DNA from 3 places in the Streptomyces sp. NPDC051563 genome. Region 3 is predicted to be linked to each of the others. Evidence: riboswitches for the same ligand, from Rfam matches in the RefSeq annotation. Region 3 holds a riboswitch; each other region holds the start of a gene.

Region 1 (2,252 bases), on a different contig from region 3:
CGCTGCAACCTGCTGATGGAAGCGGCCCGTTCGGTGGATCCGGGCTTCAAGGTCATGCTGATGCCGGACATGACCTCCCTCGGCACCGACGACCCGGCCGTGCTCGCCGGCCTCCTCGCCGAGCTCGGCAGCGCCCCGGCCGCCCACCGGCTCCCCGACGGACGGCTGGTGGTCTCCCCGTTCAAGGCGGAGGAGAAGAGCGTCGCCTGGTGGACCACGGTCATGGACGTCCTGAAGTCCCGGCACGGCATCCGTACCGCCTTCGTCCCGCTCTTCCTCGACTTCGGCGCGCACAGCGGTGAGTTCGGGCCCATCAGCTACGGATTCTCCGAGTGGGGCAGCCGCAGCTACGTCGGCCAGGAGGGCTCCACCCGCGACGTGCGGCGCGCCCACGCCGCGGGCAAGATCTGGATGCAGCCCGTATCGGTCCAGGACGCCCGCCCCAACCAGGGCATCTACGACGAGGCGGGCAACACCGCGACCCTGCGCGCCACATGGAACCGCGCCATCGAGGACGGCGCCGACTGGGTCCAGCTCACCACGTGGAACGACTACAGCGAGGGCAGCCAGTTCGCGCCCTCCCTGCACAACGGCCATGCCTACCTGGACCTTTCCTCCTACTACCTCACCCGGTTCAAGACCGGCGGCTGGCCGAAGATCGTCCGCGACACCCTCTACCTGAGCTCGCGCACCCAGTTCGCCGCCGCGGACCCGAGCGGCAGCCAGTCCCTCGTGATGTCGCTGCGGGGCGGCAGCGCCGCGGCCCGGGACACGGTGGAGGTGCTGAGCTTCCTGACCGCGCCCGCGAGCATCCGTACGGCCGTGGGTGCGGCCGAAGACACCCGTGCGGCCCCGGCCGGGGTCCACGCCGAGCTGCTGCCCCTGGCTCCGGGCACCGGCTCGGCCTCCGTGGTGCGCGACGGCAAGGCCGGGGCCCGGGTGGAACTGCCCTACCGGGTGGACCGCACGGTGGAGGTGCAAGATCTCCAGTACTACGCGGCCACCAGCGGCCGCAGCTGAGCCCACGGGCCTCCGGAGCGGGGCCCTAGAGGCCGAAGTCCCTTGGCCCGGGACCTTCGTCACCCCATATGTAGTGGTGGCTCTCGGCTCTCACATCCATATGTAGTGTTGGTCTTGCCGGTTCGGCGGGGCCTCTCCCCGACCGAGGCAACAGGGAACCCGGTGGGAATCCGGGACTGCCCCGCAACGGTGAGTCCGCCACGGCGGACGAGTCCGACACCTGCCGGCACGGGCTCTCGAAAGGGCCCGCCATTCTTCCGTGCCGAGCCTCGTGGGAGGGCTGCCGTGACTGCTGTCGTCGATGCCGTAGAGACCGTGACCGAATACCTGGACCGCCGGGACTGGCGGGTGAACGCCAACGCCAACCAGGGCTATTCGCTCGGCGGACTCATCCTCAACGCCGCCGGCAAGGTCACCGCGAACTACTGGCTGGAACAGGTCTATCCCGCCGCCGTGGCCCGCGCCCACCGCGAGGGCGACCTCCACATCCACGACCTGGACATGCTCTCCGGCTACTGCGCCGGCTGGTCCCTGCGCACCCTGCTGACCGAGGGCTTCAACGGGGTGCCCGGACAGATCGACTCCGCCCCGCCCCGGCACCTGTCCTCGGCCGTCGGCCAGATCGTGAACTTCCTCGGCACCCTGCAGAACGAATGGGCGGGCGCCCAGGCCTTCTCCTCCTTCGACACCTACCTCGCCCCCTACGTCCGCCTCGACGCGCTGACGTACGACCAGGTCAGGCAGTGCGTCCAAGAGCTCGTGCACAACCTCAACGTGCCCTCGCGCTGGGGCACCCAGACCCCCTTCACCAACCTCACCTTCGACTGGACCTGCCCCGAGGACCTGCGCGAGCAGATCCCGGTGGTCGCGGGGGAGGAGACCGGTTTCACCTACGGCGAGCTCCAGGCCGAGATGGACATGATCAACCGGGCGTACATCGAGGTGATGACCGAAGGCGACGCCACCGGGCGGGTGTTCACCTTCCCCATCCCGACCTACAACATCACCCGGGACTTCCCCTGGGAGAGCGAGAACGCCGAGCGGCTCTTCGCGATGACCGCCAAGTACGGGCTCCCGTACTTCCAGAACTTCATCAACTCCGAGCTCGAACCGCACATGATCCGCTCCATGTGCTGCCGGCTCCAGCTCGACCTGACCGAGCTCCTCAAGCGCGGCAACGGCCTCTTCGGCAGCGCCGAGCAGACCGGATCCCTCGGCGTGGTCACCCTCAA
Region 2 (2,252 bases), on a different contig from region 3:
CTGCAGGGCGAACAGTGCGGACTCGATCTCGCCCGACGGGGGCTCGTACAGCGGGGAGAACCAGGGCTCGTAGTCGGGCTTCAGCTCGGTGATCGCCGTCTCGGCCTGCGCGTCGGCGCCGGCGAAGGGCTCCTCCTTGTGGTCGCCCATCCCCAGTGCGACCGGGAGGACGGCCAGCGCCGCCACCAGGAGCAGCAGCAGGGTGTTGATCTTCGCGTTCCTGGACATCTTGCTCATCAGGCCGCCGCCTTCTCTCCGGTACGGGCGGCCGTCAGCTTCGCGACACCCAGCCGGACCAGGTCCGACTTGCTCGACGCCATCAGCAGCCGCATCACGAGGACGGTCAGCAGCCCCTCGCTCACGGCCAGCGGGATCTGGGTGACCGCGAAGATCCCCCCGAACTTCGCGAGGGAGCCCAGGAATCCGGAGGCCGGGTCCGGGAAGGCCAGGGCGAGCTGCACGCTGGTGACGCAGTAGGTGACCAGGTCGGCGAAGAAGGCGCCGAAGAACACGGTCACCATCAGCGGGGCCCCGGACCTGCGCAGCAGCCGGTAGACGGCGTAGCCCGCCCACGGGCCGGCGATGGCCATCGAGAAGACGTTGGCGCCGAGGGTGGTGAGCCCGCCGTGTGCCAGCAGCAGGGCCTGGAACAGCAGGGTGATCGTGCCGAGCACCGCCATGATCGGCGGCCGGAACAGGATCGCCCCGAGCCCGGTGCCCGTGGGGTGCGAGCAACTGCCCGTCACGGAGGGGATCTTCAGGGCGGACAGGACGAAGGTGAAGGCCCCGGACGCACCGAGCAGCAGGGTGCTCTCGGGGTTGGCCTTCACCTCGCGGGTGAGCGCGCGGACGCCGTGGACGACGAAGGGGGCGGACGCGGCGCCCCAGGCGACCGCGTGCAAAGGGGGCAGGAACCCCTCGGCTATATGCATGAGTAGGGAGACCTCTCCAGCACCTCGTGGATGGACAACGCGCCCCGGCCGGTCTCCTGGCTCACGGGTTGACGTCCATGCTCCGCCTTCCCGGGCAGCGCGGAACCTCCCGCGCAGCCCAGTGGCTTTCCCGCAGGAGTGGAGCCGGACTTCCCGATCACAGTGGCGAGGGCCGCACCGGTTTCCCACCGGTTTCCCGAACACCAAGGCCCGCTGACCCTAGTCGGCCGCGCGGACCGGTAACAACCCGCCCCAATCACGCCATGCGGTGACCTGATTCCGCTTGTGCATCACGCACCGTGTTCGCACCGCTACTATCGGCCTCAATAGCCCCACCTGAAAAGGGAGTTCTGCATGTCCGTGACCGCCGAAGACTGGCTGCCCCGCGTCGCCGCGCTGTTCCGCACGTACGATCTGGACGGGGACGGGCATCTCGGCCGCGAGGACCTCATCGCCTACGCCGGCCGCCTCGCCGAATGGCTCACCGAGCCCGGGGACACCCGCCGCAGGGCCGCCCTCCACGACGCCTACTCCGAGCTGTGGACGCAGCTGCAGGCCGCATCGGACACCGACCGGGGCGGCCGGATCAGCGAGCAGGAGTTCGTCGCGGCGGCCGCGCGCGACGCCTTCGACGGCGACCGCTACTTCCGCGAGTCCACCCTGCGGGCCCTCGACGCCCTCGCCGACGCCCTGGACCGGGACGGCGACGGCCGCATCGACCGCGCGGAGTACGAGCGCCTCTTCGGGGCGACCGGCATCGACGGCTCGCTCGACGCGCTCTCCTTCGACCGGGTCGACGTCGACGGCGACGGTTCCATCAGCCGTGAGGAGCTGCGGGCCGCGGCCGTGCACCTCTACCCGCTGGCCGACCCGAGCTGGCTCACCGGAGCGGGCGGCCGCAGCGACCGCCCGCGCGGCATCGCCCTGGTCGCCCACGACGCGCGCAAGGCCGACCTGCTCGCCTGGACGGATCGCAAGGCCGCCGAGCTCAAGCCCCACCGGCTCTACGGGACCGGCACCACCGGCACCCTGATCAACCGGCGGCTCGGCCTGGACGTCGCCCCGCTGCGCAGCGGGCCGCTCGGCGGGGACCAGCAGATCGGTTCGCTCATCACCCAGGGGCAGATCGACCTGCTGGTGTTCTTCTTCGACCCGCTGGCCTCGCACCCGCACGGGGACGACGTACGGGCCCTCATCCGGCTCGCGGTGCTCGGCAACGTCCGCCTCGCCCTGAACGCGGCGAGCGCGGACGCGATGATCGAATCCCTGTGACCCCGACCCGGGCGCCGGCTCCGACGCCGGGCTGAGCCCGGACGGGCG
Region 3 (2,252 bases):
CGTCCAGGATCCAGACCGTGCCCAGCCCGATCACGATCATCCAGTGCCACCTGGACCAGGGCAGCCGGTCCAGCCGCGCCGGCACGCGGGTGGTGACGGTCTCCGTCTTTGAGTCGGCGTTCTCCAGCATGCCGGGACGTCTGCCCGGCCTCCCGGCCGCAAAACGGCGAGGTTCACCGGGCTCCGGCGTCTCCACGAGCGGGTCGGCGGCGATGCCCGGCTTCGCCCGACGATCGGCTCATCCACAGCAGCCGGCGGAGCACGATCTGCCGGCTGCGGTCCGCGCGCAGGCCGGGTCGGCGGGCCGGCGCAGGGGCTCCCTGGACCGATGGGAAACAGCCAACTCCGCGACGATGGAGGCGTGTTGGGTCCACCGTCGGTCGAGCCGTGTGCGCCCTGCGGGACGGTTCCCGATGTCATCATGGGCCGTGGGTGATACGAGGCTGTCGGCCGTGACCGGGGCCCGGCGAAGGGCGGGGGCGGACCGATGGGAGTGATCGTCATCGGTGGCGGCGCGGGCGAGGCGGACGGGCCCGGTTTCGGTGAGGTGCTGCGTGGTCACCGCCGCGCGGCGCGGCTGACGCTGGAGCAGCCGGCCGAGGTCTCGGGGGTCAGCGCCGCGTTCATGGCCGACTCCCAGGTCCCCTGGGGCGTCGACGCCCTCGACGGTGCGGTCTGCGAACCGGCCTGGCAGACCAGGCCGTCGTGGTACCTGGTCGCCACGGACGACCGCATGATCCCGTCGGCCGCTCAGCGCGCCCTGTCCGAGCGGGCGGGTGCGACCGTCACCGAGACCCCCGGCAGCCACGCCGTCTACGTCTCCCGTCCGGCCGTCGTGGCCGCCGTCATCGCCCAGGCCGCCCGCGCCGCCGGCTGACCCCTCCCCCGCCCGCCCCGGCTCGCACCGTGACGAGCCGGGGCCGAGCGGCCGAAAGGCGCCCCTGGTCAGCTCGTTGTCGCGGCCGTACGATGCGTGTGCCCGGTCGGACCGGGTGACAACTGAATCGTCGTGTGGCCAGGGGGAAGCCGGTGTGAATCCGGCGCTGACCTGCAACCGTGTGGGGCGTCCGCGCCCCGAGTCGGATAGCCCGCCATGCGGCTCGTACCGTCTCCCACTGTCACGGACTGCAGCGCGGAGCCTTGAGTCGCCGACTCGCCCCAGCCTGCTCCCGCCCCCTCGGGAACCGGTGCTGCCGGGCGGTGCCGCAGCGGCGGGGCCCGGCTGCACCGGCCCTGCCCGAAAGGCACCCCATGCGCCCGCACCTCGTCCGTCGCTCCCTCGTCACGACGGCCGCCCTGGGACTCGCGCTCGCCACCGCGCCCGCCGTCGCCCACGCCAAGCCGGCACCGCACACGAACGCCCCGGTCAAGGTCGGCCTCACGGTGCAGGGCCCCAACGGGCTTCTGTTCAAGGGGAAGATAAAGACAAAGGGGCACGACGTGACCACCGCCACCGGCGGCACGCACCCGTGCGACGGCACGAACGGCGGCGCCAACCCGAGCGCCGTGCCCACGCCGACGGCCGCGCTGGACGACGCCGCGAAGAAGAAGCACTTCACCTGGGACGGCACCTGGTACGCCTCGTTCGATGACTTCTCCGTGGACACGATCAAGAACGTCAGCGGCGGCGGCGCCGCCTACTGGAGCATCTCCGTCAACGGCACGCCGACCCCGGTCGGTGGCTGCCAGTTCAAGCTGAAGGCCGGCGACGAGGTCGCCTATACCTGGACCTCCTTCTAGCCGGCGGTGGCGGGTGCCGCCTCCGGCCCGGGACGGGTGCTGACCCCGGTGAGCCGGGGTCAGCACCCGTGGGGATCAGGCGCCCCAGCGCAGGGCGATCGTGTCGCCCACGTTGATCACCTTGTTGCGGGCGGCTCCGGCGAAGGCCGAGCCGTCGACGCTGACCTTCCAGATGTCGGAGCCGCTGTTGGCCTTGCCGTTGACGTTGGTGATCGTGCCGGTACCGGAGGACGGGGTGACGCTAGTGACGCAGCCCGACGGGGTGGCACTCGTGGTGGCGGCGTTCAGCACGTCGCCGAGGGTGGCGGTCGTACCGGTCGGGGTGAAGGCCACCGAGCAGACCTTGAGGCCGCCGGCGCCGTCGTCGACGGTCAGGGCCAGCTTGGTGGCGGTGCCGGCGGTGAAGCCCGACTGGGCGACCCACTGCGGGGCACCCGGGGTGACGGGGACCGGCGGGGCGGTGGTGAATCCGCCGCCGACGACGGCGCGCAGTGCGTCGATGGAGGCGTAGG

What was found. Region 3 has a riboswitch for cobalamin ahead of ACIA8F_RS24765 (DUF4430 domain-containing protein). Riboswitches for the same ligand answer to the same signal wherever they lie in the genome.
Region 1: another riboswitch for cobalamin. It lies ahead of ACIA8F_RS08150 (ribonucleoside triphosphate reductase); the one in region 3 lies ahead of ACIA8F_RS24765 (DUF4430 domain-containing protein).
Region 2: another riboswitch for cobalamin. It lies ahead of ACIA8F_RS05735 (energy-coupling factor ABC transporter permease); the one in region 3 lies ahead of ACIA8F_RS24765 (DUF4430 domain-containing protein).

Annotation. Positions count from the first base shown of each region.
Region 1 covers NZ_JBITDL010000005.1:89,394-91,645, forward strand. The annotation lists gene ACIA8F_RS08145 (endo-1,3-alpha-glucanase family glycosylhydrolase) at 1-1,020, shown strand, start outside; cobalamin riboswitch at 1,122-1,263, shown strand; gene ACIA8F_RS08150 (ribonucleoside triphosphate reductase) at 1,306-2,252, shown strand, end outside.
Region 2 covers NZ_JBITDL010000003.1:334,182-336,433, forward strand. The annotation lists gene ACIA8F_RS05730 (energy-coupling factor ABC transporter substrate-binding protein) at 1-228, opposite strand, end outside; gene ACIA8F_RS05735 (energy-coupling factor ABC transporter permease) at 237-932, opposite strand; cobalamin riboswitch at 961-1,155, opposite strand; gene ACIA8F_RS05740 (methylglyoxal synthase) at 1,287-2,204, shown strand.
Region 3 covers NZ_JBITDL010000021.1:14,344-16,595, forward strand. The annotation lists gene ACIA8F_RS24755 (MFS transporter) at 1-130, opposite strand, end outside; gene ACIA8F_RS24760 (alpha/beta fold hydrolase) at 488-877, shown strand; cobalamin riboswitch at 974-1,111, shown strand; gene ACIA8F_RS24765 (DUF4430 domain-containing protein) at 1,252-1,740, shown strand; gene ACIA8F_RS24770 (hypothetical protein) at 1,816-2,252, opposite strand, start outside.